Regions from separate parts of the Peribacillus sp. NPDC097224 genome, predicted to be linked through region 1. Evidence: riboswitches for the same ligand, from Rfam matches in the RefSeq annotation. Region 1 holds a riboswitch; the other holds the start of a gene.
The links. Region 1 has a riboswitch for glycine ahead of ACIQXR_RS09910 (amino acid permease). Riboswitches for the same ligand answer to the same signal wherever they lie in the genome.

Region 1 (15,201 bases):
TAATCTGGGCGAATTTTTCATAGGTTTTGTGTGGCCCTTGATTGATGAAGTTCTGTACTTCTTCGTCCTTGATCAAAAACATGATTTCATAATGGCTTTGATGGGTCAGCCCGAATTCAATGAAGCCCAAAAGAATGTTCTCTAGCTTTTCCCCATTTGGGATGGCTTGGTGCATCACATCATCCAGTTTTTGATCGAGCATGGCGAAATGTTCTTCCACTAACGCGTAAAACAACTCCGCTTTATTCTTGAAATGATAGTAAAGAGCGCCATGGCTGTACCCTAATTCTTTCGCAATCTGCCTCATGGAAACATGCTGATACCCTTTCGCCACAAAGAGATCTCGTGCTGCGTCCATAATCATAGCCCGTGTTAGTTCTTGTTTTACGGATTTTCTAGGTGACATGATTTCCTCCTTATTGACCACTGGTTAATTATAATATACGTAAACTTCCTTTTATTGTCAATACATTATAAATAGGAGAGCCATGGTGTATGCTCTCCCTCACTTTCAATGACATTTCGGAAAGACCGTGACGATTCGGTCAAATAATGGATTAGATTCAGCTTTAATGTCCATCTCACTAAAAACTTTTTGATAATGTTCGACCCACTTCAGAGAATCAGTTGGAATATACGTGCCATCGTTCAGAAAATTCACGAGGACAAGCCACGTTGGAATCCCCATCTTCTCATTCAAGATATATAAATAAGCCAAACGATTGGCAAACTGGTAATAGCGATTTTGCCATATTTCTATAGGAGCCCGGGATCCCATCGCCTCCATCGTTTCTTTCATGGTACTCTCTATCAGGAATCTACTGTCCAGATCCTTTGCCCGGATCGATGATTTCATCTCTTTGACATGGGCTTTCGCTTCCACTAACACGAACCCTTTTTGGCCATCTTTCCCTGCCACCGCAGCATATCCATCCCATTGCGGTCCCATTCTTGGCCAGTATTTCTCCAACTCGATTCTTCTGCCCCGTCTCACACTTTCAAGCTCCAAAAATTCATTTCTGTATTCTTGGTAACCCGTTTCCCGTAATGGGGACTTCCACTGTATGGACCGCTCTTTATCTAGGAAAGTCAATAAGGAAGGAGAACTCATTAAGATGAGGTCATTCAGATCCTCTTGCCTGTTATTCACGAATTGCTGAAGCCAATATTGACTTCCCTTCTCCGCCTGACCTTTCTCAAGCACCTGTCTAATCTTATTCTCCTCAACGAACCGTTTCAAGAAACTCTCTAACTGTTCGTCCTCAAGATAAAATAAATCGATATAAGAAAAAGGCTCTTCGACTTGATAAGAATCCCGTTTGAACAAATGCTGTTGCCCAAACCTATCATTTTGCTTCGAATACTCCGATTCTATCCAATCCAACAATTGAAAGAATCTCATATCCGGCTGGCTTTCCCACAATTCCTTAACCAAGGAATTAATGCTAAAAATTCTCTCCACTTTTCTCAATCGAATCACCTTCTTTTTGATATTTATGAATTTATTCTCTTAAGCTTCCACCGACCAGTATAAAAAGTAATGTGGATATGGATGTAAGGATTTACGTATCATCTTCTATTATTATAATCTAGATAAATAGATTTAAAGTAAGAATATGGGAGATATAATTGAAAAATCACTATTTTTATCCAAAGTAATTCATGTCTCATTTAAGAATAAATGATAATCTGCCCCATTGTTTGAACACAACAGGGTAACTATAAAAAAGAAAGTGAATAGTAATCTACTACAATAGCCACTATTCCATATTTCCTATTCGAATGGGTCATTGCTTGTATCTTCCTCAGTTAAAGTGTTCGAATATCTGTTTGGGTGAGAATCCCTTTTATTACGGTATCATGATTTCACCTCTTCCGTTCATTCGTTGAGGGTGAAAGTCAGTGTATAGTTATTCGTTGGAAAATGGTTTCGTTATACGCTGGTACAAGTCCACCATGGGAGTGTCTATTCGTGTGGCTACAGGTTCCCTGCCAAGTATGCATAGCAAGATATCAGCTGAAACCCTAGCATCATTTAGAGCATTATGGTGCCTTAAATTTGGTATGCCTAAGTGTGTAGCTACTGTGTTTAATTTATAATTGACTAGGTCTTTATATACCTTTTTTGATTCTTTGACAGTACATACCACAGGGTTCAACATGACTCGATTCACCTTATGCATGACTTTCTCTTTTATGAAGCTTGGTCAAACTGTGCATTATGGGCAACAAAAGCTCGCTCGCCTAAGAAATCCATGAAGTCAGTTAATACTTCTGCCGCGTTTCTTGCTCCAATCAGGTCACGATTTGAAATACCCGTTATATGTCTTATCTGACTTGTGATGGCTTTTGAAGTATGGATGAGTTCATAGAATTCATTAGCCACCTTCCCATCATAAATATGTACAGCACCAATTGATATAATACTATCGTATTGTCTTGAAAATTCTGTTGTCTCTATATCTACAGCTACAAAATCTAAAACCATTTTTATAATCTCCTTTTATTTCAATATTTAAATAGATTAATCGTTTATCAGTAAATGCAAAAAGAGAAGTTACCATGGGTTCGGTAACTTCTCCGGTTATAACTATATACGGATAAAAGGTGAGAAAAGTATAGACATCAAATGAAGGTGATTGATGATTATTTCAGTCTTGCCCTACCTTTATTTTACTACTGTACTTATAAGGTGTATCAAGTTTCCCAGTTAAAGAGACTGTTCTCTTCTTCTTAGTATACGTTCCGTTTATCCCCATGGTTGTTTTCAATAGACTAATCGGCACATATACTTTTCCGCCAACCTTAATTGGTGCTTGACTAAGTGTTTTATTCTTTCCGTTAACGGTTGCCTTCTTGGAATCTGTTTTAAAGATAATGGTTTTAGACTTCGTCTTGACTGTTGTCTTACCTGTTTTTGAACTATAACTCGCTGTTCCGTTCAGTCGAGGAAAGATATATCCGGACTTGATATAAGCAATACCGTTTTTTATAATAGGCTTACTGTAGTCAGTGTGTCTAGTGTAATAATCTTCAACAGCTGTAGGAACAACTTTCCCATTGATAACAAGGTTTGCTTCATTATCCTCCATCTCATAATCCAATACTTCCTTTCTCGTAGTGAATGACCATGTTCTTGTTTTCTCTTTCCCTGTTGCTTCGTTTTTATATTTCATGGTTGACGTATATTTCTCATTGTGTGCCAACTCTATTTTAGGGTAGAAATACATGGTGCCTCCATCCACGTCATAGAAGTAAGGGAGAACATTTCCTTTACTATCTTTCATTTCAAATACCACGTCGTCATCTGTTGTATTCCCATTGAAAGAGATGATGTAACCTGATTTATCGACCTTGAATTGTTCCAAAGGGTTTGGGTTTTCGAATCCATAAAAACCTATAGGTACATTTTTCATACCATTATATGGGTAGACAAAGTCTTTAGCCAGTTCTGCTTTATCCTCCGTGTATGCACCTAATGTTGGATTTATGACGAATGCCAGGTCCTTTTGTCCAATCCCCATTTCAGGAAACAGTGGGCTTAATATAACGCCCCTATGATAGGCGGTGTCCAAAAGCGCATTGATATTCTCTTTATAATCATCACCCATATACGCGATAACTTCAGATGTAAATGATTCATTCATGGGTATACCGACTTTTTCTATTCTATCATCAGGCGTCATTCCCGTAGCGTATTTGCCTTTCTTTGTTTCGTAATGACCAAGTTCATACCCGTTGTAAGCTAAATAATTAGCATGATTCTGAGATGCTTTACTTGCCTTAAGATTTAGTTTCATTGGGTGTAATCCCGTTTTCTTTCTTATGTCATTTATGTACGCTTCTGCTTTTCTCGCATCTTTATAAAGTGCATTCGAATACGTTTTCTGTTTTGCTTGTGTTTTATATCCGTCTTGTTGTGGGAGTGATTGATTAATCATTTTAGGTTCTATTGTTGGGTTCATTGCTGAAACAGAACTTGTGGATAATGTAGCAGTTAAAGCGATGCTGACAGCTAGAGCAGTTGATAATACTTTCTTCATAATAACCTCCAAGGTATATAAAAATAGTGCAGTAATTGAAAATATCATCCTACCATTTTAAGAAAGACTAGTACTTTATCAAATAAAGTTTCGTACCTTTTACATAATAAAATTCACCTTTTTTTGCATCAATTTTGATTGATTGATAATTAATGCTGTCATCCATTGTCTTTATCTTTTTTAATTTCTTCCCTTTTACATCATATAAATTATACGTATAATTTTCTCCATTCCAAGTAGTGGCAACCAACCTTTTTTTCTTTACATCCACATCTTGAATATCAACATTCACTTTTAATTTTTGTACATTACCCGTCGAATAATCTATAAAATATTGGGCCTCACTTGAGTAGTCTGATACAGATAATCCATTATTAGAAATAGAATAATTCCCGCCATCACAACCACTATTGCCATACAACTTTGCTTTTAGTTTAGATAGTTTCTTATTGTTCTTTCCATTAAGGTCCATTTTATATAGAGCATTATTATCAATATAATAAATAGATTTTCCATTTACCCAGAAATCATCGACGCCTTTCTTTAGTGTCTGTTTTTTCTTTCCTTCCAGCGTTGCTTTAACGATTGTATAATTACTCAATGCCTCATTTACTACTTTTGCATAGTAAATGTGTTTACCATTGATGGAAAATGTATCAGTGGTATTACTACTCACCTTATCGTTTGTAATTTTACTTTGCTTCCCTTTACTGTTTCGTTTATAAATTTCTAAAATATCAGCGCCACCGCCGCCACAACTACCATAGTATGCAGCAGAGAATAAGAATTTTGCTATATACAAGTCATTACCAACACTTTCTACTTCTTGAATGGGTAATGTATTTAAACCCCAAGGATCATCATTCTTTTTTGCTAAACGGCCTTTTACATAAAATACATTCATATCCTCTATCTTCATTGGAGGTTTAGCTGTTTCTTTAAGTGTATACATTTTTTCCTTTAAAACAATTTTGCTTTTGCCATTTGGAACTCCTTGATAAACACCAGGTGAAACGTTATTCGTTCCACTTACGGTATAGTACGTAGACTTCGACGCTGCTATTGTAGCTGTAGGTGTAACAAAAGAAATAACAATAATTACACTAATAACAAACAGTATAAATCTTTTCATTTTTTCCCCTTCTTTCCTTTTTGTAGTATTTTAGTAGTCCATATTTACTATATCAGATTTCCAGGTATATCGACTTATAAATTTTGGATTGATTCTATTTTTATCAGTCCATTTAAGAGGTTTATCGGTCAAATGGCCACTTTTATCGGTCAATTCCCTCACTATATCGGTCAAACAAAAAAAGCTATGCACGAAGCATAACTTTTTCCGACACTCTATATTACGCAGATACATCCTCTTTCGCCTTCACGTCTAAGGGTACCCGCTTATCCATTTTCAGTAGATAGTAACAAGCTACAACGATTGCTAGGAAAACGATGCCCACAATCAAGGAAAGTCGCGTACTCGGGTTAAACCACATGCCGACCAATACCAATAGTAAGAATGCAATCGTTGCGTAGTTGGTATACGGAGCAAAAGGCATTTTGAATGGATGGTTTTTCATTTCCTCAGCTCGTACCTTCCTGAACCTAAGCTCACTAATAAGAATCACGAACCATGGAATCATCCCTGGCAGTACACTGGCACTGTACACATACAGAAATATTTCCGGTGGAGCCAGGTAGTTCAGGACAACGCCAATGGCCAAGCCCAGCATGACAGCGATTGTACAATAGGCCGGCACTCCGCTTTTCGATACTTTTGCAAAGATTTTTGGGGCTTGTCCGTTCAACGCAAGGGTATAAAGCATGCGCCCTGCACTGAAAATCCCACTGTTGCATCCTGACATTGCCGCCGTGATCACGACAAAGTTGATGATGCCCGCGGCTGCGGTAATGCCTATTTTGGCAAAGGTCGATACAAACGGGCTTCCAAGTTCATCAAGTTGATTCCAAGGAAATACCGTGACGATGACAAAAATCGCGCCGATATAGAAGATTAATATGCGCCATATGATCGTTTGAATCGCTTTTGTAATGGTCCTCTTCGGATCCTTTGCTTCACCTGCAGTGATCCCGATAAGTTCAACGCCTTGATAAGATGCCACAACAAGGGAAAGGGCAAAGAAGAAACCTTTCCATCCCCCCGTAAAGAAACCGCCATTATCCCATAGGTTGGAAAGTCCAATTGCCTCTCCACCATTCCCTATCCCGAAAAAGATAAGACCTAGACCGGCAATGATCATCAAGATGATGGTAACGATCTTGATCAGTGCAAACCAGAATTCGAATTCACCGAAGGATTTGACGGAAATGAGGTTAGCGGCGCCAAGGATGACCATGGCCACCACTCCAGGAATCCAAGCCGGCAGTTCAGGGAACCAAAAGTTCATATATAATCCTACGGCAATGATTTCAGACATGCCGACCAACACCCATAGGAACCAGTTGCTCCAAGCAGTTACAAATCCTGCCAACGGATGGATATAATCACTCGCAAACGTTGCGAATGAGCCCGTAGTAGGCTCCAGGTACAGCATTTCCCCCATCGAACGCATGATAAAAAAGATAAAAAGTCCCGCGATGGCATACGCCAGCATAACAGAGGGGCCGGTCCACTTAATTGTGCTGGCAGATCCCATAAATAATCCAACACCGATCGTACCGCCCAAGGCAATCATCTGAATATGACGTGCCTCCAGCCCTCTAGTTAATTCTTTATTTGACATGATAACTCCCCCAGATGTACAAGCATAAAATGACGATTCTCTAATCCTTATTTAAGATAAGTAATTTAATAGATTTACAATGCTTCCTAAAGTACTCTACCCACAAAAGCATTTCCTTATCTTATAATAATAAATATTCCGTAGAAATACAAATGTACTTTTAGGAAAAACACTTTTGGCCGTCTAGAAGTAATGGATAGGAGGACATGATTGGTAATGGTTCTTTCCCTATACGGGTGAAGAAATCCTATGTACTATTGATAGTAAGTATCGACGGAGGTGAAAAGACAATGAAATTAATAGGAGAAAGAATCTATCTCCGCTATTTAAAAGAATCGGATGCACCTATCCTTTTAGAAAATACAAAGGATGAAGAGATACGGTATATGACAGGAACAAGATCTATATTCACTTTAGAGCAGCTTCAATGTCATATAAAGAATGTACGTGAAGATCCATCACGCCATGATCTAGCCATTTGCTTAAACGAAAGCGATCGGATGATCGGGGAATTATCCATCTCTGATATGGACGAAGAGGACAAAAAGGCAGGATTTAGAATTTCGATGAATGCCATTGAATTAACGGGCAAAGGGTATGGTACAGAAGCTATCCGACTTGTTTTAGCATTTGTTTTTGAAGAATTATCTTTAAATCGTCTGCAACTGGAAGTATTCAGCCATAATTCACGTGGAATAAGAGCCTATGAAAAAGTTGGCTTTATCAAAGAGGGGATTTTACGAGAGTCTTTATACTTCAACGGAAAATATTCGGACGAAATCATCATGGCCATTCTTAAAAGGGACTATGAAAAAATGTCCTTATCAAACTGATTCGGGGTTCGCATCGTTTCTTGGCATCAAAGTTAGCATATAGATTCACCCCCACCACATTTACAATATATCCCTTTGACCCAAAATCAAAATAGTGATAGAATTCCATTATTATTTTAAAAGAGTAAATGAGTTGCTAAAAAGAATTTTATCTTTAACAGTGGCCATTTATTGACAACCACATACTAAGCAAGCGATGAATGCTATGGATCACACTATAGCAGGAGCAGCTTCTGGAGAGACTGTACACACGTGCAGCGCCGAAGGATTCACAATCTCAGGCAAAAGGACAGAAGAGTAACGAATATTTGTTATTCTTTAACCTTTCGAGATTGGTAGCTTCCAATCTCTTTTTTTATTGTCTTTTTTCAATCATCACTAAAAAAACGAAGTGAAATCGCTACTAAACTGGACAGATTCATTGCCCTGGTGATCGATTGGAATCAACGGACCATGTACTTCACATTCAAGAATTATAACAACGGGGGCGCACAAATTGGCTAAACAAGAATTGAAAAGGGATTTGAAAAATCGACATGTACAACTCATCGCCATAGGAGGAACCATCGGGACCGGGTTATTTTTGGGATCCGGAAAAGCCATACAGTTGGCGGGACCCTCCATTATCTTTTCGTATCTGATTATCGGGATTGCCTTGTTTTTCGTCATGAGGGCTTTAGGGGAATTGCTGTTGTCCAACGCGGGATATTCCTCATTCACCGAATTCGCCACGGAATACATCGGACCGTGGGCTGGGTTCGTGACTGGCTGGACCTATTGGTTCTGTTGGATCATGACGGCCATGGCCGATATTATCGCTGTCGGGGTCTATATGCAATATTGGTTCGACATTCCGCAATGGATCCCTGCACTTGCCTGCTTGGTGATTCTACTAGGATTGAATTTGTTGACCGTGAAGCTATTTGGAGAATTGGAGTTCTGGTTCTCCCTCATTAAAGTCATCACGATCGTCGCCTTGATCGTTGTGGGAATTGTCTTACTCATCATTGGTTTCCAAACCGATACAGGAACCGTTTCCCTCAACAACCTTTGGAGTCATGGGGGCATGTTCCCGAACGGCGCATCCGGCTTTTTGCTTTCCCTACAGCTAGTCGTCTTCTCCTTTGTTGGTGTCGAAATCATTGGGGTAACAGCGGCCGAAACCGCCAATCCGAAAAAAAACATCCCGTCAGCGATCAATAAGATCCCTGTCCGGATATTGCTTTTCTATATCGGTGCCATCACCGTCATCCTTTGCGTCAATCCATGGACACAGCTCGATGCCGCAAGCAGCCCATTTGTGGAGGTCTTCGCCTTGATCGGGATTCCGGTTGCTGCAGGGATTATCAATTTCGTCGTGTTGACATCTGCCGCTTCTGCCGGGAATAGTGGATTGTTTTCAACAAGCCGCATGCTTTATACCTTGAGCAACAATAACGAAGCACCTGCTAAACTTAAGAAATTAAATAAACGTGCTGTTCCGAGTAATGCATTGGTTACGTCCACCATCGTCGTCTCCATTGGGGCATTATTAAGTAAAATCATACCGGAGCAAGCTTTCACCATCGTGACAACGATTAGTGCAATCTGCTTCCTATGGGTCTGGAGCATCATCTTGATTTCCCATATCAGGTATACGAAAAAACGTCCGGACTTAAGGGCTACGTCCACTTTCAGGGCTCCCTTAACACCTTTCATCAACTATGTAATATTAGGGCTGTTTGTCTTCATCTTGATCGTCATGCTGTTTGCTGAGGCGACCAGGCCGTCATTATTGCTGACACCGCTTTGGTTCATTCTTTTAGTTGTCATATATAACTATCGAAAAAAATGAACGAGGAATTTTGGGATACGGAAGTCTACCTTCCTATCCCATTTTCCTGTGATTAAATGAGAGAGTAAAATGAAGCGTGACGAATATTTTTTTCTGCCACACTATTAATTTTTTTATTGAATTAGTGTAAGGTACTAGGTATTACGGAAACATTTTTTTAGAAAAACATCATAATCTGTGAAACATATTTAGAATGGAGGGGTTGCTTCATGAAAGTATTATATATTCTTACACTCGTTCCTTTTATCGGCATATTAGGGTTTCTTCCTTTTGTTAATAAAGTAGAACCTTATGTATTGGGGATGCCTTTTTATATGTTTTGGATGGCGATGTGGGTCGTGCTCACTTCCGTCACTCTAGCCGTCATGTATAAGTTGGATCCTAGGAACCGGGAAGGTGAAGAAGAATGAATATTGCTCTTATCATTATTTTAGCATTTTTACTTTTATCGATTTTTCTTGGGATCCGTTCGACAAAAGGAAAAGACATGAACCTGGAACAATGGACGGTGGGCGGCCGCGGTTTTGGTGCCATATTCGTCTTTCTATTGATGGCAGGGGAAATTTACACAACCTTCTCCTTCCTTGGAGGAAGCGGCTGGGCTTATGGAAAGGGTGCGCCCGCTTTATACGTCCTCATTTATATTACCTTGTCTTATGTATTATCCTATTGGCTACTTCCGGCCATTTGGAAATATGCAAAAGAAAATCGGCTTATGTCACAATCCGATTTCTTCGTAAGCAAATACAAGAGCCCAACTCTAGGGATTCTTGCTGCCCTTGTCGGCGTGGTATCGATGATTCCGGTCGTCGTCGTACAGCTCAAAGGCTTAGGGATCATTGTTTCCGAAGCATCATATGGCGCCATTTCCATGTCCACCGCTGTGTGGCTTGGAGCTATCAGCCTGACCATTTATGTCATGATTTCAGGCATTCACGGATCAGCCTGGACAGCCGTCATCAAGGACATCATGATGATCGTCATCATCGCATTCCTGGGCATTTATCTTCCAATTCATTACTTTGGTGGTCTTCAACCGATGTTCGAAACCATAAATGCCGCCAAACCAGGTTTCCTGACGCTGCCCGAACAAGGTCTTAGCGTTTCGTGGTTCATCTCGACCGTCATCTTGCTCGTATTTGGTTTTTACATGTGGCCCCAAGTATTCAGTGCCGTCTATACGGCCCGGAGCGGAAAAACATTTCGTAAAAATGCCATCATCAGTCCACTGTATACGCTCATGTTACTATTTGTCTTTTTTGTAGGATTTGCCGCTATTTTGAAAGTGCCTGGACTGGAAGGCGCCGATGCGGACCTTTCCTTATTGCGCCTTGCGATACAGACCTTTGATCCATGGTTTATAGGAGTCATCGGTGCAGCTGGCATGTTGACGGCATTAGTACCAGGATCGATGCTGTTGATGAGCGTCTCTACGCTCCTTGCGAAAAATGTCTATAAGGAACTCCATCCTGGAGCATCAGACCGGCATGTGGTACGTTTGGCCAAGTTACTCGTTCCCGTGATTGCACTCATATCCGTTTACTTCACCTTAAACGGCGGAGAAACGATGTCTGCTTTGATCTTGATGGGATATAGCTTCATTACACAACTATTCCCGTCCCTGTTATTCAGCCTGAAAAAGAAGAACTTTATCAATAAATATGGGGCAATAGCGGGTATCATCTGTGGATTGGCCATCGTCACCTATATCACTATCAGCCAATCGACAATCGGCACGCTGTTCCCATCCTTGCCACAAGCGGCGAAGGATCTGAATGTCGGAATCATCGCCTTGGCTGTGAACTTTATCGTGATGATGGTTGTCAGCCTCGCATTCAAGAAGCTGGTAGTTGCCGAAGTTAAACCCGTAGTGGTTAAAGAAGTATAAAAAAAAGCAATCGGACCTCAGTGAAAACTGAGATCCGATTGCTTTTTTTGTCTTAATGGGCCTTCCTGAACCGATCATTACCGGAGAATGAATCCTTCCGGCAATGTGGCTTTCATCAAGATGGCCGTTTCCTTGAGCCTTTCTTGATTGTAGGAGGAATGCTGGAGCAAATCATCATCCAGGTAGGCTGGGTGGGTCATGACCTCCACGCTTTTGCCCTCACTAATCCGCTCGTTAAGGGTTTGAAAGTAATCGACGGCCGCCTTTTCCCCATAAAAATCGTCAAGGAATGTATCGGTCACTGTTTCAATGTCCTGAAAATGGGGTCCCGCTTTTCGGACTGGTAGCCCATAATGGGCGGAAAGCTTTTTCACGACCGGCCAAAAGGCCGGGATCGCATGGACATGATGATGACTGTCAAAATGGGTCGGCATCATCCCCAAATCGATGAATTTATCAATCTGGGCAGACCATTCCCTCTCCAACTCTTCCAAGGAAATACTACCCGGGTTCCCATATACCTCATCTTGCTTTTTGAAGTTTCCCTCTCTGTCTACAAGGCTAGGCACATCATGTAGCAGCGGCCGTCCACATGTCAGGACAAGATGGATGCCCACCTTAAGCGTGCGATGATCTTTGGCAATTCTGATGGCATGATCGGTCGCTTTTGCATTCATCATCATGGTCGCCGAATTGACTATTCCATTTTTGTGGCTATTCAATATGCCGTAATTCACAGCCCGCGAAAACCCGAAATCATCAGCATTGACCAGCACTTCAATCATGAAAACTTCCTTGTAATTCCTTATTCTCGAAGAACTGCGGCAAAAACTCCTTATGCGCCAAGAGCATTTCATCCAGAATCAATTTCCCCACCCGGTCACTTGGAACTAGTGGGTTGATGGTCATCGCAAGCAGGGCCGTATCATAGTTGCCTGTTACGGCAGCCTCGATAGCCACCCTTTCAAAGGACTTAATTTGCTGGACGAGTCCGCGAACGGCTACCGGTAATTCACCTACCGTGATCGGTTTTGGACCATCCTTCGTAATCACACAGCTCACTTCAACGGCTGAATCGTACGGGATTCCTTCAATCGCACCATAATTCATCGTATTGACCGCCTGTATATCACGTTTATCCGTATACATGGAATGGATCAACCGCACCGCGGCGTCACTGTAGTAAGCGCCGCCCCGTTCTTCAAGCTGTGGTGGCTTGATGTCTAGATCGACGTCTTTATATAGTTCAAATAGTTCCGTTTCCAGCTTTTGTACGACCTCAGCCCTTGTTTCCCCATTTTCTGCATCCTTCAGCTCTTGAGCCAGGATATCTCCCGTTTTGTAGTAATAATTGTGATATGGGCAAGGAAATAAGTTCAATGCACGAAGGAATTCCGGCTCCCATCCCATCGCATGGATATTCTTCATCGTCACCGCTTTATCCGGGTCTGAAATCATATCGATGATTTCCTCTTTCACGCTCTTTCCATCCACGAATACATCCAATCCGTATACCATATGGTTCAATCCGGCGAAATCAATCCGCACCCGGTCCGGTTCCACCTTCATCAACTCGGCGACACCGCGTTCCATCCCGATCGGCACATTGCATAAACCGACGATTTTAGTGATGTTGCTATGACGCAGAACCGCTTCCGTAACCATGCCGGCAGGGTTCGTGAAATTGATCAACCAGGCATTCGGGCAAATCTCTTCCATCTCCCGGGCGATGTCAAGAATGACAGGAATCGTCCGAAATGCTTTGAACAACCCGCCTGGTCCATTCGTTTCCTGACCGATGACCCCATGCTTCAGCGGAATTTTCTCATCAAGTGCCCTTGCAGCCAGCTGCCCGACCCGTAATTGGGTCGTGACATAGTCGGCACCCTCTAGAGCTTTCTTACGGTCAAGCGTTAAGTGAATATCGATCGGCACTCCCGCTTTTTCCACCATCCGTCTTGCCAGCCCGCCGACGATTTCAAGCTTTTCCTTGCCAGCCTCTATATCCACGAGCCAGATTTCACTTACAGGAAGCTCCTTGTAATATTTAATGAATCCTTCAATCAGTTCCGGCGTATAACTTGAACCTCCGCCTATCGTAACGATTTTCAACCCCTTACTCATTCCGCTGTCCCCTCCTTGATCTTGTTGGCTCCAAGAAACTCTTCTCTCATCTCAATCATTTCAACCGCCAAATCCTTCAAAGTCATCGCCGTCATCAAATGATCCTGTGCGTGTATCAGGATAATCGGGATGTCTAATTTCTCGCCACCCGCTTCCGCATGAATCAACTGGGTCTGAAATTTATGCGCCTGCAATAATTCCGTCTCCGCCTCCGCTATCTTCTGCCTGGCTGCTTCGAAATCTTTTTTCTTGGCTTCTTGCAAGGCTTCCATCGCAAAGCTCCGTGCATTTCCACTGTGTAAAACAAGTTGGAAGGATAACTGATATAATTCTTCTTTTTCCATGTTCCCCACTTCTTTCTTAAAGACTTACTGATTCTGATTCCGAATCCTTAGTAAGCTCCGTTTTATTTTTCGAATCGATTTTCACTTGGGCATACACGAATGGCAAGTAGATTACGGTTGAAATGACGAGATTGATTCCTGCCAGGACAGCCCCCGAAACATGGCCACCTGTCGCCAGGAATCCTCCGACAATCGGCGGGGTCACCCATGGAATTTTGGCTACAATTGGGAAGACCAGACCGCTGCTCACCGCTAAGTACGAAATGACTGTAGTAATGATAGGTCCTAAAACGAATGGAACCAACCAGATTGGATTCAATACGATGGGAAGCCCGAAAAGAATCGGTTCGTTGATTTGGAAAAGTCCCGGGGCCCCACCAAGCCCAATCATCTGTTTATACCGCCTTCTACCGGCTATGATCATCGCAATGATCAAGCCCATCGTTCCGCCTGATCCACCTAGATAAACAAAAGCATCAAGAAATGAGCCGGCCAAGACGCCGTATTGGTCCATATCTGTAATACCTTTTGCATACAGATCAATATTCTTTACGCCTGAACTTTCAAAAAGCGGTGTCGTGATTCCACCAAGGATGTTCGGTCCGTGCAATCCCACCATCCATAAAATATGGACGAAAAAGACAAGAAGGATGGCAAATGGAAGTGAATCCACGGCCCCTTGCATCGGAGATACAATCACTTTACTTAACCAGTCATTCACGATCTGGCCATTCGTTGCGATACGGAAAAGCAATCCGAACACCCCGATGATGAAAATGGTTGCCATGCCTGGAATCAATTTGGCAAACGAGCGCCCTACTGCAGGAGGTACACCCTCCGGCATGTTGATCACCAAGAATTTGAGTTTGGAAAGCCTTACAAAAATCTCCGTCGCAATAAGGGAAACGGCAATTCCCGTAAAGAGAGCGGTTGCATTAAAGTAATTGGTACTGATGAAGCCAGCTGCCTCGCCTGATACGACTTTGTTATCAACCGTCAGCGAGACCAATCCCATCTGTGGAAGCAATAAGAAGAAACAGGCCGCCGAAATGAGCATCGCCTCGAATCCATCGTCTCCATAAGATTTAGCAAGTTTATAAGATATACCGAAAACGGCAAAAATGGTCATGAATGCAAAGGTACCGAATGAAATGTCATTGCCAAGCGTCGTCCAGGTAGGACCGAAAATGGCTTCCATCATTCTTCCGTATGGCTTGATGATTTGCCCTAGATTATTCAATAAAACCGCGAACGATCCGATAATTGTAATCGCTATCATTCCAATCAACGTGTCACGAATGGCCAACAGATGTCGGTTATTCCCCAACTTGACTGCAGCCGGCATAATGTACTTATCAATGAAAGTCATCATATCCTTATTCTCCTTTTATCAA
Region 2 (15,201 bases), on a different contig from region 1:
ATTGAAATGAAGTGATATTCACTTTCTCTTCAAAAACCGGTAGTACGGGTATAAGCATTGAATTCCCCAGGGTCATAACGAGAGGAATCGAAGCCATGCTTACAATACACCACACGCTAACCTTACTATTACCTTTCTGGTTTTCCATTCAAGCACCTCATTAATGTTGATAATGAATAGTCTAACCATAAAACTGAAAATACTTCATAAAGACGTTTTCCAAAAAAAGGGTTAGGACGTGCTAATAGGGAATAACACAAAAAGTCGTCGAGGAAAGCTCCTTAGCTTACCTCAACGACTTTTTGTAGCTTTTTAATAAGTTTAAGTATGACATATAAAGTAATCAGCATGATGGGATTCTATATTTTTCGTTAGTAAAAGTTCCTTGTAGACAAACAAATTGACGATAGTCTAATTAGACTATATAATGATGAAAGTCTAATTAGACTATATTATACAAAGGCGTGAAAATTAAATGACAAAATCTTTTTTAATGTTAGGTCAATCAAATATGGCAGGACGTGGATTCTTGCATGAAGTAGATCCTATCTATAATGAAAAAATAAAAATGCTACGCAATGGTCAATGGCAAATGATGGCCGAACCGATTAATTACGATCGTCCTGTTGCTGGTGTAAGTCTCGCAGCATCTTTTGCAGAGGAATGGTCGAAAGTCAATCCTGATGATGAAATTGGCTTAATTCCTTGTGCGGAAGGCGGCAGTTCTTTAAATGATTGGCATCCAGAAGGTACCCTTTTTAAACATGCTTTATCTGAAGCTCGATTTGCGCTTGAGTCTAGTGAAATCTGCGGTATTCTTTGGCACCAAGGCGAAAGTGATAGCAACCATGCTCTTCATGAAACATATTATGAGAAATTGGTCCTGATTATTGATACTTTAAGAAAAGAATTAGAACTTGAAGATGTCCCTTTAATCATTGGTGGACTTGGTGACTTTTTAGGGAAAATAGGTTTTGGAAAATACGCAACAGAGTCTCAACAAGTTAATGAACAGTTACTCCGATTTGCTCATACTCAGCAAAACTGTTACTTTGTAACGGCAGAAGGCTTAACAGCCAATCCGGACGGTATTCATTTGGACGCTGTTTCGCAACGAAAATTTGGTTATCGCTACTACGAGGCATTTTCGAAAAAGTGCGATGTCCTAACACCTCTTTCGAATGAAGAACAATCATTAAAAACCAATACTGACTATTCAAAAACAGAACAAATTTATATTTATAGTATGAATATGGCTTTAAGCAAAATCACATACGCTGAATTTGAAGCAAAAATGATGAAGGTGATGCAATCATAATCCCCTTGCTTATACTTGGCCTGCTGATCCAAAATCCTGGAGCGCATGGCTACGAACTACTAACTTTAATGGAAAAACGACATTATAAGTATATCGTTAACTTTACGAAGGGTTCATTTTATTACAACTTACAACAACTTGAGGAAAAAGGCTTGATTGAACAAGTTCATCAAACAATTTCAAGCAATGGGCGCGAAATCCATCGTTTTATTATCACAAATTCAGGAATGGAAGAATTCGAAAAATTAATGGTGAAGTTTGGAAATAAATCCGAATATGTCAACTTAAAATGCTATGTGGCGTTACTCTTCGCAGATGATTTCGATAAATATAAATTATTAAAATTAATTCAAGCACAAATTGACCAGACTGAAGCTCGAATTGCTCTCCTCGATGATTATCTAGCCATCACAAAAGAATTTCCTGGTAAAATCGATTATTTTCGCCGCATGAACGAAAATTCTCGTTCTCATCATCAAGTGAACTTAAAATGGTTTAAAGAATTGAAAGAAGAAATAGAAGAGCCCAATGCATAAATATAATATCCCCTATCAATATTACTTAGTAAAATTGATAGGGGATATTTATTTAAGGAATCCATAAAAAGGTTTTCAATAATAGAACATTCCTCTACTTGAAATCACACTGAAATCCTCTAGACATTAAAAAACAGCCCTTTGGACTATCTTAATCCAAAGGGCTGTTTTTTTATGAACGATACATCTTTTCATTACTGGTTTAAAGCCCGCACTTCAATTGGGCACCACAATTCGTACAAGTATTGCATCCGCCCATTTCCTGGACTTCACCCTTACGGCAAACTGGACACGTGTTACCCACTTCCGAACCTATCGTTACATTAGTCGAACGCAGTTCATTGATGGTATCAACCAGAACGACTTTTTTCTTTTCTTCCACATCTGTTAAGCCATCCATTTCAAGCTGCTGTTCCATTTGGTTTTCTTCAGCTTTTAATGTAAGAACCTGGCTGTCACGGCTTCCATCTACATAAACCGTTCCACCTTTTGCGCCGCCTTTATATAAGCGCTCGTACACTTTTTGGACCTGCTCGACGGTATACCCTTTTGGGGCGTTAACCGTTTTACTGATTGAGCTATCAATCCAACGTTGAATGATGCATTGAACATCCGCATGGGCTTCAGGAGCCAATTCCATCGCCGAAATAAACCATTCAGGAAGGTTATCAGGATCGGCTTCAGGATGACGATCCAAGTATTCCTGAACGATGTCCGCTTTGACTTCAATGAATTTCCCTAAACGTCCGCTACGGAAATATGTGAACGAGAAGTATGGTTCAAGACCTGTCGAAACGCCGACCATCGTACCTGTGCTGCCCGTAGGAGCCACGGTCAATAAATGGGAGTTCCGGATACCGTGCTCGGCAATGCTTGTACGAATATCCTCAGGCATCTTCTTCATGAATCCAGTATTCGTGAAGCGCGTTCTAAGCTCATTCGTTTCTTCATCCGACGTTCCCTTCAGGAACGGGAAGCTGCCTTTTTCTTTTGCAAGTTCAACCGAAGCCCTGTAAGCAGACGTAGCAATCGTTTCAAACACTTTGTCCACCAGGATTTTTCCTTCTTCTGATCCATACTCGGTTTCACAATAAATTAGCAAATCATGCAGTCCCATGACACCTAATCCAACCCGTCTCTCGCCGAGTGCTTGTTTTTTGTTTTCCTCTAGGAAATAAGGGGTTGCATCAATGACGTTATCTTGCATCCGCACGCCCACTTCAACTGTTTTCTTAAGTTTTTCGAAGTTAACGGTCTTATTATCTTTATCCGCCATCTCAGCTAAATTGACCGCTGCCAGGTTACACACTGAAAATGGAGCCAATGGCTGTTCACCACATGGATTCGTAGCAACGACTTGCTGTCCATAAGCTTTTGCATTCGTCATCTCATTGGCATTATCAATAAAGAATATTCCCGGTTCTGCTGAGTACGTCGCACAAATGTTAATCAGGTTCCAAAGCTCCTTAGCACGGATCTTACGGTAAACCCGGACTTTATGGCCCATTTTTTCCCACTCGCGTACGTCTCCTACATTGTGCCACTCATCATTATAAATGGCCATTTCTTCCGCGTCGTAGCTTTCGACATCAGGGAAGCGCAACTCATACTCCGTATCTTTTTCGACGGCTTCCATGAACTCTTTGGTTAAGCAGATTGAGATATTGGCACCAGTCAAAAAGTCCGGATTGTGGACGCTATACGTTCCGCCTACGCGAACTTTTTCTTCAGCATCCCTAATGATTTTTTCACTGAATCCACCTAGACCCGGAATCTCTTTATAATTAATGATTCCTTGGTACATCGCCGTTTCTTGTTCGGTATGCGGTGTGAACTTCAATTTATCCGATGCATATTTCTTTATGGTTTCATCTTTTGTGTTCTCCATTAGGTAACGAAGAATCCTCGGATTTTGCATTTTTGAAATAATGAATTCCGCAATGTCTGGATGCCAATCAGTAAGCATGATCATTTGGGCACCGCGTCTACTTCCACCCTGTTCAACCAAATGAGTCAATTTCGCTATATCATCAAGCCATGAAACAGAACCTGAAGACTTGCCATTGACCCCTTTCGCAAGGGTGTTTCTTGGACGGAGAGTAGAGCCATTCGTACCGACTCCACCACCACGGCTCATGATCTCCATGACTTGCTTTCTATGCTCAGAAATCCCTTCGCGTGAATCTGGTACAAATGGCATGACATAACAATTAAAGTACGTTACATCCGTGTTAGAACCAGCGCCATATAATACCCGGCCGGCCGGCACGAAATTAAGGTCCTTTAATTCTTCATAAAATTTATTGAACCATTCCGTTCTTTTTTCTTCAGTCGTTTCCACTGAAGCCAAACCAGTTGCATTACGCTTGGCAATTTGCTCGTAATATATTTCAAGCGGCTTTTCGATGATATCAAGCGGCCGATTAATGATTCCTGTTTCCACTTCTTCCGGATTATCCAGCACTCCGCGGAACTCTTCATCCACTAAAACCTTTGCCTTTTTCGATTCCCAATCTATTTCGACGATATGGCCAAGACCACGTGCAGGAAATTTCGGATCTTCTTTAATTGTCAATACTACAAAATCGCCAGCAGAGAGTGTGATTTTTTCAGTATCCTTAAAAGAATAACGGTCAAGCATAACTAGACGGGACACGCCCTTATGCATCATTTTCATATCAGCCGTTACAGGATGAACTTGGGGAAATAAAGATATATCTTTATTCAACCTTTCTAGATCAACCTTTAAAGCTTCTTTAATTACAACCGACATAATTCCCTCTCCTTTACATGTTTCAGATCCGTTCTTGTTGCAAAAATCAATATGTAACCTACATGTCCGTTTCGCTTAACAAGTTACACTAAATTTATCATAGCGAAACACAAAATTCAACATGTAGTGTTTAAGTATTTATTTTAACCACTATATATTGTGTTGTGGTTGATTGTCTTTTAATTTTGTCAAACGGTGAATCAATTAATTGAGTTAGTAAAAGGGAGGAAAATGTCGATTTATAATAAAAATTAGACAGATTTCAATGAATTTGAACATTGCATTTTGCCCGCCTCTTTCAAAGCACTGACGTTACAAGGAATACATGCTTGTTCACACAAATCTGAAAAAACTTATTTATTCCCGACTCTCGCTTCCCCTCTTTTTCTACCTCAAAAAATTCCAGTCATCACTTTCATATTTATTTTTGGCGATGTCCTTCACTTCCTGTAATTGCTTTTCACTCAGCACATATGGTTTCAAATCAATCGACAGACCCTCAGAAAAACCGTTTTCAAAGGCTACCTTCGCCTCGGAAATAGTTATTTTTCTACCAGCAATGTCATTGATGGCCACTGCTTTGTTTCTCAGATTGTTTTTTATCTTCTCTTTTACTTTATCATCGGAGAACTTGAATACACTAAATAGCTTCTCCTCATCAAGTTCAAGCAGGATGGCTCCATGCTGAAGGATAACACCTTTTTGTCTCGTTTGTGCGCTGCCCGCAACTTTCCTTCCCTCAACCACCAGTTCATACCAGCTTGGCGCATCAAAGCAAACTGAGGACTTTGGAGATTTCAGCATCTCTTTATCCTGTTCAGTTTCAGGCACAGAGAAATAGGCATCCAGTCCGAGGTTTCTGAACCCCTTCAATATTCCTTCAGAAATCACCCGATATGCTTCGGTCACTGTATTCGGCATTCCCGGATAAGACTCTGGGACAATGACGCTATAGGTGAGTTCATGTTCATGCAAAACAGCCCGACCGCCTGTAGGCCTACGGACAAAACCTAAGCCTTGCCTTTCAACTTCCGCCAAATCGATTTCGGTCTCAGCCCTTTGAAAATACCCGATGGATAATGTAGCCGGGTTCCACCCGTAAAACCGGATCATGGGAGGGATTTCCCCATTACTCTGCCAATTCAAAAGTGCTTCGTCCATTGCCATATTATAAGCAGGTGAACAATTGCCTGAATCAATGAATCCCCATTTTTCTTTCGTCACGATTACCCCTCTTTTCACGTAGGCTTATTAAACCCTCTAAAAAAACTCACAAGTAGTAGTTTACCAGAGTTTAGCAACGTAAAAAAGAAAGTAAGCTATTCCACCAAATATTTATAAAATTTTTTTGATTATTGGAGAAACCAATTATATAATAGACATTGTCTGTATTCGTTTAGGTAGAAGGGAGTTTTTATGGTTGGATATCTTATATACACTGATTATCATCATAGTAGCCATCGTTGCATATTCACTATTTAATTGGTTCCGTCAACGTAAAATCGTTAAAACCTTAACACAGGAAGAATTTATCGCTAATTACAGAAAAGTTCAATTAATTGACGTACGGGAACCTAATGATTTTGATAATGGACATATCTTAGGGGCAAGAAATATCCCTATGACACAAATGAAGACCCGCTTAGTGGAGATTAGGCAGGACAAGCCTGTATACTTGTATGCTCAAAGTGAAATCATTAGCGGAAGAGCGGCAGCCATGCTATATAAAAAAGGCTACAGGGAACTTTTTCACTTAAAAGGCGGTTTCAAAATGTGGACAGGGAAGATCAAGGCGAAGAAATAAGGCCAATTGCCCAAACCTTACATCTTATCCGTTTTTGAAACATATCATACTGTTCAATAGGGAACTCATGCTTAACAGGCCAAGCATGTTATTTCCCGAGATACATATGAATTTCACCAACTAAAAAACCCCCGCCATCTGGCAGGGGTTTTTTCAGCATCATGCTTGATAACGAAGAATTGGTTTTCTAGCGGCCAATGTTTCATCCAGGCGTTTAATAACCGTGGTATGGGGTGCCTCCTGAACGATTTCAGGGGTTTCTTCGGCTTCCTTGGCTATTTGTATCATTGCATCTATGAAAGCGTCCAGTGTTTCTTTTGACTCCGTTTCCGTCGGTTCGATCATCATTCCTTCTTCTACATTTAACGGAAAATATATGGTAGGTGGATGATACCCAAAATCAAGTAGTCTTTTCGCAATATCTAATGTACGGACTCCCAACTGCTTTTGCCTCCGACCACTCAATACAAATTCATGCTTACAATGGCGATTATATGGCAAATCGAAAAATGGTTCCAAACGTCGCATCATATAATTTGCATTGATGACGGCATTCTCCGTAACGGCCTTAAGTCCATCCGGTCCCATTGACCTTATGTACGTATAAGCCCTTACATTGATGCCGAAGTTCCCATAATAGGGTTTGACCCTTCCAATGGATTGTGGACGGTCATAATCAAGGACAAACTGATCGCCCTCTTTTGTCACGATCGGTTTAGGCAAATAGGGAATTAAATCCGACTTCACCCCAACCGGACCTGAACCAGGTCCTCCTCCGCCATGGGGTCCAGTGAATGTTTTATGGAGATTTAAATGAACAACGTCAAAACCCATATCTCCTGGACGCACTTTGGAAAGAACAGCATTCAGGTTAGCCCCGTCATAATAAAGCTTTCCACCGGCGTCATGGACAAGCTGTGCCATCTCCAGGATGTCCTCTTCGAATAAGCCTAATGTATTTGGATTCGTAAGCATTAATGCTGCTGTATCTGGTCCTACCACTCGCTTCAAGTCTTCAAGGTCCACGAGCCCGAATTCATTGGATTTTACCGTAATCGTCTCTAGTCCGGCAACTGTTGCCGAAGCCGGGTTCGTTCCATGGGCCGAATCGGGGACGATGACTTTCGTACGGTTTACATCTCCATTCGCTTCATGGAAAGCCCTGATCATCATGAGCCCAGTCCATTCACCATGCGCCCCGGCAGCAGGCTGCAAGGTCACTTGATCCATTCCTGTAATTTCCGTCAAATGTTCCTGAAGGTCAAATAACAACTCTAGGGCACCTTGGACGGTTTCTGGGTCCTGGTATGGATGAATATGGGTAAAACCATTGTACCTGGCGACATTTTCATTAATTTTCGGATTATATTTCATCGTACAGGAGCCGAGTGGATAAAACCCAGAGTCCACTCCATGGTTCCGTTTGGATAAAGCCGTATAATGACGCATGATATCAAGCTCGGAAACTTCCGGAAGCTCGGCTTCCACCGTACGTATATATTCCACAGGCAGGATTTCTTCTAGTGGAGTATCCGCTACATCCATTTCAGGAAGGCTATACCCGATTCGACCGGCTGTACTGATTTCAAAAATGAGTGATTGATCTTGATTATTCATAGTTGATCCCCCAGTTCCTGCGCAAATGCATCGATTTCTTCTTTTGTTCTTAATTCCGTTACAGCCACTAGCATATGATTTTTCAACTCGGGATAAACGGAGCCCAGGTCAAAACCACCAATCATTTCTTTTTCAAAGAGCCTCTTATTGATATCTTTGTAGGGAAGAGGCAACTTAATGACAAATTCATTAAACGAAGGTCCTTCAAAGACCACTTCAATTCCTTGTGCTTGGAGCGTCTTTTTTGCGTAATGGGCTTTTTGAATATTCTGGACGGCCATTTCTCTGACGCCTTTTTTCCCTAGAGCAGTCATGGCTACAGAGGCTGCCAATGCGTTCAATGCCTGATTGGAACAAATATTGGATGTAGCTTTGTCACGGCGTATATGTTGCTCACGTGCTTGGAGCGTCAATACGAAGCCCCGTTTTCCATCCTCATCCACTGTCTGACCGACTAAACGGCCCGGGACTTTCCGTAGCAGTTTTTTCGTGACCGCGAAATATCCGCAATGAGGTCCGCCGAATGCGGCAGGAATGCCGAATGGCTGAGCATCACCTGTCACGATATCGGCACCGAGTTTTCCCGGCGGAGTCAATGCACCAAGTGCAAGCGGATTACTCGATACGATAAACATCGATTTCTCGTTATGTATGATTGCTTCCATTTCCTTCAACGGTTCGATGCGTCCAAAGAAGTTGGGGTACTGTACGATGACACCTGCAATATCATCTGAAGCCAGGTCTTTTAAAGCAGCAATATCTGTGACTCCGTCTTTATGAGGAATCTCGATGACCTCCACCCGTTGACCCTTTGCGTAGGTTTTCACCACTTCCCTTGATTCAGGATGGACAGTAGATGATAATAGAATCTTTTTCCGGCGCGTTTGTCCGGCGGCAAGCATGGCCGCTTCGGCTAAGGCTGTTCCACCGTCATACATCGAGGAATTCGCCACCTCCATACCCGTCAATTCACATATCATCGTTTGATATTCAAAGATGGCCTGAAGCTCTCCTTGAGAAATTTCCGGTTGATAGGGAGTGTAGGCTGTATAAAACTCCGAACGGGATAGGACGTGATCGACGATGACAGGCGAATAATGATCATACACGCCAGCCCCAAGGAAAGATGCATAGTTTTTCAAATCCGCATTTTTGGAAGCCAGTTTCGATAGTTCCTTCATTAAAGCTGGCTCTGATTTTGCTGGTTTTATGTCATATTCACCTTGAAATCGGACATTTTCTGGTATATCGCTGAAGAGATCATCGACGGTTGTGACCCCTATAACTTCCAACATTTCTTTTTTATCCTGCTCTGTCATCGGTAAGTAACGATGTTTCATCTTATGGACCATTCCCTTCTATTTTCGTGTATTTTTATAAAAAGGTGTTTGGATAACAATGGCTTTCAGTCTCTTAGAACGGATTTCCACTTCTACTTCCGTGGATAGACTTGAGTGATTTTTATCGATAAGGACCAATCCTACATTTTTATTCAATGTTGGTGACTGAGTCCCTGTCGTCACTTCGCCAATGAGTTTCTCCCCGTTATATACTTTATAGCCATGCCGAGGTATGCCTCTGTCAATCATTTCGATGCCAACAAGCTTACGTGGTGCCCCTTTTTCCTTTTGTTCGGCAAGCACGGCTTTCCCAAAAAAGTCTGACGCCTTATCCGGTTTAACCGCAAAACCAATCCCCGCTTCGATTGGGGTGATATCCGGCGAAAGCTCTTGACCATAAAGCGGTAGTTTTGCTTCGAACCGAAGGGTATCACGGGCCCCCAGTCCAATCGGTTGTATCCCATCATCTTTACCAGCTTCCAAAATTTCTCTCCAAAGGGCTGGACCATCCTCACTTCGGCAATATATCTCGAAACCATCTTCCCCCGTATACCCTGTACGTGAAACCATCGTGGATATATTATGAATGTGGACGTCTTCTTTAAATTTAAAAAAGCCAATTGTGCTTAAATCAGTTTGGTCGGTAATCTTCTGCAATACTTTCTCCGCTCGAGGACCCTGCAGAGCAAGTTGCGCATAATCGTTTGAAACATTATTGATGCTGACACCTTCCATACCATTCACCTGAAGCCAATTGAAGTCTTTCTCGATGTTGGCTGCATTGACCACAAGCAGATAATCCTCTTCCGCTTTTTGGTAAACGATAAGATCGTCCACGGTCCCCCCATTTTCATAACACATGGCTGTGTATAGCGCTCCGCCCTGTTTCAGCTTGGCTACGTCATTCGTCAGCATCTTTTGTAAAAAAGAAAGGCTCCCGAAACCTTTTACCTCAATCTCTCCCATATGCGACACATCAAATAAGCCACCTCTTGTACGCACAGCTTCGTGTTCATCTTTTATGCCGGTAAACTGCACAGGCAGTTCCCACCCACCAAAATCGATCGTTTTTCCACCGTGCTCACTGTAAACCTCGAATAATGGCGTTCTTTTTAAATTGCTCAAAAAATGACCTCCTTCAATTTTTTTGCTTGTTCTCTTTCAGCTGATATTCCTTAAAAAAAGACACAAAAAAGGACAGAGAAAGCCAAAATGGCTTTTTCTCTGTCCTGAAACCTGAAAGTTTACCTATTATTATAGGTTTTCCCCTTTGGTGGCCGTCATTAAATAATTGGCGCTCTCCAGAGTCGCGTCCGATAAGAGTTCATTTGCCTGAGAGATTCACTGCTAAGTTTGCTCCTTCGGCGCTACATATGTAGATGGTAGTCTCTCCCCTTATCCTCACCCGCATATTGATGGAAAAGACTGAAAATTCTCCACCTGATGGTCATCCATTTGCGTGAAATGGGTACCAATCTGCTCATTGTTGATCTTTGGATAAAGCACTATCCAAATGCTAATACTATAATAACTAAAATTATTATCCAAGAAGAATATTTTCCTTCTAACTTCAGTACTATTGCAATTTTCTAAATATATTTACATCCTACCCTAAGATACTTTACTCTGCAATAACTTTTGTGGAGAAAGATTTTATTACCCTATAAAAAGGTTCATGGTTTAAAGAAACTAAGAAAATTATGTTTTAAGAAGGAGCAAGAATCAATGAAAATCAATATATCCTTCAGTTCTGAATGGAATGATGAATTTCTGCAAAAGATGGAAAACGACGGTCCATGGGGAAATTGGGATCTTTATAAACTGGCCATCCAAATGGAAGAGAACCTAATTATTCCTGATTTTGAAGGCTTACAAGCGCCAAAGCACCTTCAACAACTGACTCCCCTTCCCCATCAATTAGAGGCAGCACGTCAGGTGGTTGAACAGATGAATGGCAAAGCCATATTGGCTGATGAGGTCGGTCTTGGTAAGACTATCGAAGCAGGATTGATTTTAAAAGAATATATGATTCGGGGACTGGTTAAAAAGGTTTTGATCCTTGTACCCGCATCACTTGTCACCCAATGGGCTTTCGAACTGAATACGAAGTTTCATATTCCTGCAGTCGTTCAAAGGAAGAGTTATGTATGGGAATCATGCGATATCGTCATATCCTCCATCGATACGGCTAAGCGAGCCCCCCATCGGGATATCATTTTCAATCAAGAATATGACTTTATCATTATTGATGAAGCTCATAAACTTAAAAATAATAAAACGAAAAATTATGAATTTGTCCAAAATCTTAAAAAGAAATTCTGTTTATTGCTGACTGCTACACCCATTCAGAATAAAATCGAGGAAATCTTTAATCTCGTTTCATTATTAAAGCCTGGACACCTAGGAAATGCCGCACTCTTTTCCGAAAAATACAAAGGGAAAGGCCGGAACATTCTAGAAGATGAGCACTTAAAGGAGCTTGTCAATACGGTCATGATAAGAAACCGACGTGCCGATACTGGAATTGAATGGACGAAACGGCGTGTAGAGACAATCATCATTGAATTTTCACCAACTGAACAAGCCTTGTATGATGCCGTAACGAAGTTTAAACCAATATCAGACGGAACAAAAGGAAGTGCTTTTTCTTCACTCACCCTTCAAAGGGAAGCATGCAGCAGCCGAGAAGCAGTCTACTATACATTGAAGAATATGAAGGAAAAATACAAAGAACCATCGGCTGACTTTGAAGCAAGATTAGATGATCTGTTTGAGAAAGTAAACCTCACCGAACAAAATTCAAAGGCAGAGAAGGCTTTGGAACTTATTAAGAAAATTGATGACAAGGTCATTATTTTCACCGAATATCGCGCTACACAGCTTTATCTACAATGGTACCTGCAACAGCATGGCATTTCATCCGTTCCATTCCGCGGAGGGTTTAAGCGTGGTAAAAAAGATTGGATGAAGGAACTATTCCAGAAGAAAATCCAGGTATTGATTGCCACCGAAGCCGGAGGAGAAGGAATCAACCTACAGTTTTGCCATCACTTGATCAATTTTGATTTGCCTTGGAATCCAATGAGGTTGGAACAAAGGATTGGACGGATTCATCGACTTGGTCAAGAAGAAGACGTCATGATTTATAACTTTGCCACTAAAAATACAGTCGAAGAACATATTTTGAAATTGTTATATGAAAAAATCCACTTATTTGAAAAGGTAATTGGAGAACTGGATGATATTTTAACGAAGTTGGATATTAACAATATCGAGGAATATTTAATTGATGTTGTCGGAGAGTCCAAATCAGAAGGAGAAATGAAAATTAAAATGGATAATTTGTCATCCATGATTCAGTTCGCACAAGCTATGAAGGATGGTGAAATCCATGCAGCAACAGGAAATTCATGATTTTTTAATAACCTACTTTCAATCCAACGCATGTGAGGTGTTGGAAAATACCTCTTCATATCTCACTGTTCAGTTAACGATCGAAATGGATAAGGAACTTATGAACAGACCTTTTTATTGGCACTATCTCGAAAAAACCGGTGGGATACCGAGTCCTGGCATGCTTACGTTCATCACCCAACCCGAACTGGCACCGCCTGACTTGAAAGGGGAAATCATTCATTTTGGTTCGCCACGGCTCCACCAAATTATCCAGTCGACCAAGAGGCTGGCAGGTTTCATCAGGCTTTTTGAGGATAGGCCTCCCTTAAAGACGGGCCAAAGTCCACTTTTTCCTTGGCTCACCCAAAATGTAAAAATCTCTTATCAGTGTGACAGAAAAAAAGATATCTTCATGTCCATAGGACTTAATTTAATTTCCGGTGAATTCATAGAAGGATTTCATGAGCGTCTCCTGTCGGTCAAGGTCACTCCCAAAATACCGGATTATTCTTTTACACTTTCCCCCTTGATCATGCCTAAAAGCGGGCTATCCAGACTGGATACATATATTCGTAAAAGCTTCGAGAATGATGATCATACCTGGGCGGAAGAAGCGATGGAACGGTGGCAGACAGACTTGAATCTATTGGAACATTTTTATAAGGATATGGAAGATAAAAGCGAAAGCTATTTTACTGAGAAACAGGCATTGCAAGCCCAATATGAGCCAAATATCCAAATTACCATCATCAATGGCGGGCTATTCTATTTATCCGACCAATCATTAGCATAATGGTCTCTTTAGCCAATCATTAAGAAAAGCAGATGTCTATGAATTCAAGACATCTGCTTTCTTTTTTTGACTTTTTTAATGAACATGGACACGGCGAAAGGGACAATCCCAAACCAGTGAGAAACTCTAGGCTCCTTATCCTCTTTCCGATGACGGCGCTTTTCTTTTCTTTCTCTCTTGGTTAAATTGAAATACTGTACGATTTGCTGTGTAATATATTTGATATAAGCGTTCGTAGACATACATTATCACCCATGACCAAGTATGCCCCATATTCGTATTCCATATTCGTTCACCATAAATCGACATGTTAGTCCTTCAGTTTTTCTATCCATTCTATCACTCTACCTAGTTTTTTATCATATAGAATGATGATTCGGCCTGTTCGCTTATTTTTGGTGATAGAAGAAAATTCGATATAGGCATATCGCACATCCTGCTTCGTTACCTTATAGTGAACATCACCATTAGGATAGGCGATTTCCCCCTGAATGCTTTTGGGTACCTCATCCTCCCATTCGGCTGTCACTTCATTAACGGCCAGATGCACTAAGTGATCGGAAAGTAAGGTCTCTTCTACTTCTTTATAAAATTTTTTATCAATAACGAATTGATCAATCATCAGTATCGTGAACATGATAAAAACACTAGCTATAATCATAACCATTGGGAATATGACTCCTTTTTGATTATTCATCAGCCACCAACTCACTTTTAATGAAGGGATGGAACCTTCGTATAAAGGTCTGACCTGCTTTATCCGTTATATTAAGTACGATGACGTTGCCATCCTTTTCAACCTTCACATTCGAAATGTTCTGGAGTATGACCTCATGGCCCTCCCCGTTAACCCGTCTTCTAAGCTTGTCATTATATTGCTCGATTAAAGACAAATCCTCTCCTGAAAGTAAATATAATTTATTCCCCACAACATCCTGGCTTTTGGAGCTTCTGACTTCCTGTTGCATTTGCAACGTAAAGAGCTCCCACTCTTTAGGATGTATTCTATTTTTTGTTCCTATCTGGGATTGAATGATTGAGAAAAACTGGAGGATAAAAAGGGAAAGGGTCAGCAGGATCATTAAGGAAAAGAGCATTTCAATCATGGTAAACCCTTCACTTTTTCGCAACATCACAAATCGATTCATACTTCCCCTTTGCATTTTCATATCGGACACATCCTTCAACCATATCCGGAAACTCCTTTTGGACATTCCAGGTCAATTCATACGATTTTTCCTGGTACGTAATTTCTTCGTGGATAGCCTGTATTTCCCCATCCATATATGCCAACAATCTTTCATACAGCAAATGATGGGCATCCGCCCTTAAAACTACGTTCTTACGATTGGACATCGAATCTTCAAGAATAGGAAGCATGGAAATCACTAGGAATACACAAATGGAAAAAGAGGCTATCATTTCTAAGTAGACGTATCCTTTACTGTTTCTCAATCCTGAACCTCCCTTTACCGATATTGACCACCAGCTTGTATTTCCCCTTTGAAGTATCAATGGTCATCGTACCGGCTTTTGAAGCATTTCCATATTGATTGAAATAAAAAGAAGCCCCTAATGTCCCATTCATGAACTGTACGTCCGGCGGTATCTTTCTCTCTAGTAT

Region 2: it holds a riboswitch for glycine, as region 1 does, so the genes downstream of both, gcvT (glycine cleavage system aminomethyltransferase GcvT) here and ACIQXR_RS09910 (amino acid permease) in region 1, are expected to answer to the same signal.

The regions. Positions count from the first base shown of each region.
Region 1 covers NZ_JBIWDK010000004.1:85,030-100,230, forward strand. The annotation lists gene ACIQXR_RS09870 (TetR/AcrR family transcriptional regulator) at 1-406, opposite strand, end outside; gene ACIQXR_RS09875 (hypothetical protein) at 512-1,471, opposite strand; gene ACIQXR_RS09880 (exonuclease domain-containing protein) at 1,911-2,183, opposite strand; gene ACIQXR_RS09885 (3'-5' exonuclease) at 2,195-2,488, opposite strand; gene ACIQXR_RS09890 (stalk domain-containing protein) at 2,652-4,043, opposite strand; gene ACIQXR_RS09895 (TolB-like translocation protein) at 4,111-5,175, opposite strand; gene ACIQXR_RS09900 (amino acid permease) at 5,396-6,784, opposite strand; gene ACIQXR_RS09905 (GNAT family N-acetyltransferase) at 7,075-7,617, shown strand; glycine riboswitch at 7,841-7,920, shown strand; gene ACIQXR_RS09910 (amino acid permease) at 8,114-9,451, shown strand; gene ACIQXR_RS09915 (DUF3311 domain-containing protein) at 9,661-9,861, shown strand; gene ACIQXR_RS09920 (sodium:solute symporter family protein) at 9,858-11,339, shown strand; gene chbG (chitin disaccharide deacetylase) at 11,417-12,124, opposite strand; gene ACIQXR_RS09930 (6-phospho-beta-glucosidase) at 12,117-13,463, opposite strand; gene ACIQXR_RS09935 (PTS sugar transporter subunit IIA) at 13,460-13,807, opposite strand; gene ACIQXR_RS09940 (PTS sugar transporter subunit IIC) at 13,824-15,179, opposite strand; gene ACIQXR_RS09945 (PTS sugar transporter subunit IIB) at 15,184-15,201, opposite strand, start outside.
Region 2 covers NZ_JBIWDK010000001.1:195,983-211,183, reverse strand. The annotation lists gene ACIQXR_RS01090 (MFS transporter) at 1-148, opposite strand, end outside; gene ACIQXR_RS01085 (sialate O-acetylesterase) at 476-1,318, shown strand; gene ACIQXR_RS01080 (PadR family transcriptional regulator) at 1,315-1,854, shown strand; gene ACIQXR_RS01075 (vitamin B12-dependent ribonucleotide reductase) at 2,057-4,627, opposite strand; gene ACIQXR_RS01070 (lipoate--protein ligase family protein) at 5,015-5,851, opposite strand; gene ACIQXR_RS01065 (rhodanese-like domain-containing protein) at 6,048-6,431, shown strand; gene gcvPB (aminomethyl-transferring glycine dehydrogenase subunit GcvPB) at 6,591-8,048, opposite strand; gene gcvPA (aminomethyl-transferring glycine dehydrogenase subunit GcvPA) at 8,045-9,388, opposite strand; gene gcvT (glycine cleavage system aminomethyltransferase GcvT) at 9,407-10,513, opposite strand; glycine riboswitch at 10,611-10,695, opposite strand; glycine riboswitch at 10,699-10,793, opposite strand; gene ACIQXR_RS01045 (DEAD/DEAH box helicase) at 11,114-12,802, shown strand; gene ACIQXR_RS01040 (YqhG family protein) at 12,780-13,577, shown strand; gene ACIQXR_RS01035 (YqzE family protein) at 13,622-13,819, opposite strand; gene comGG (competence type IV pilus minor pilin ComGG) at 13,888-14,244, opposite strand; gene comGF (competence type IV pilus minor pilin ComGF) at 14,267-14,746, opposite strand; gene ACIQXR_RS01020 (hypothetical protein) at 14,694-15,032, opposite strand; gene comGD (competence type IV pilus minor pilin ComGD) at 15,019-15,201, opposite strand, start outside.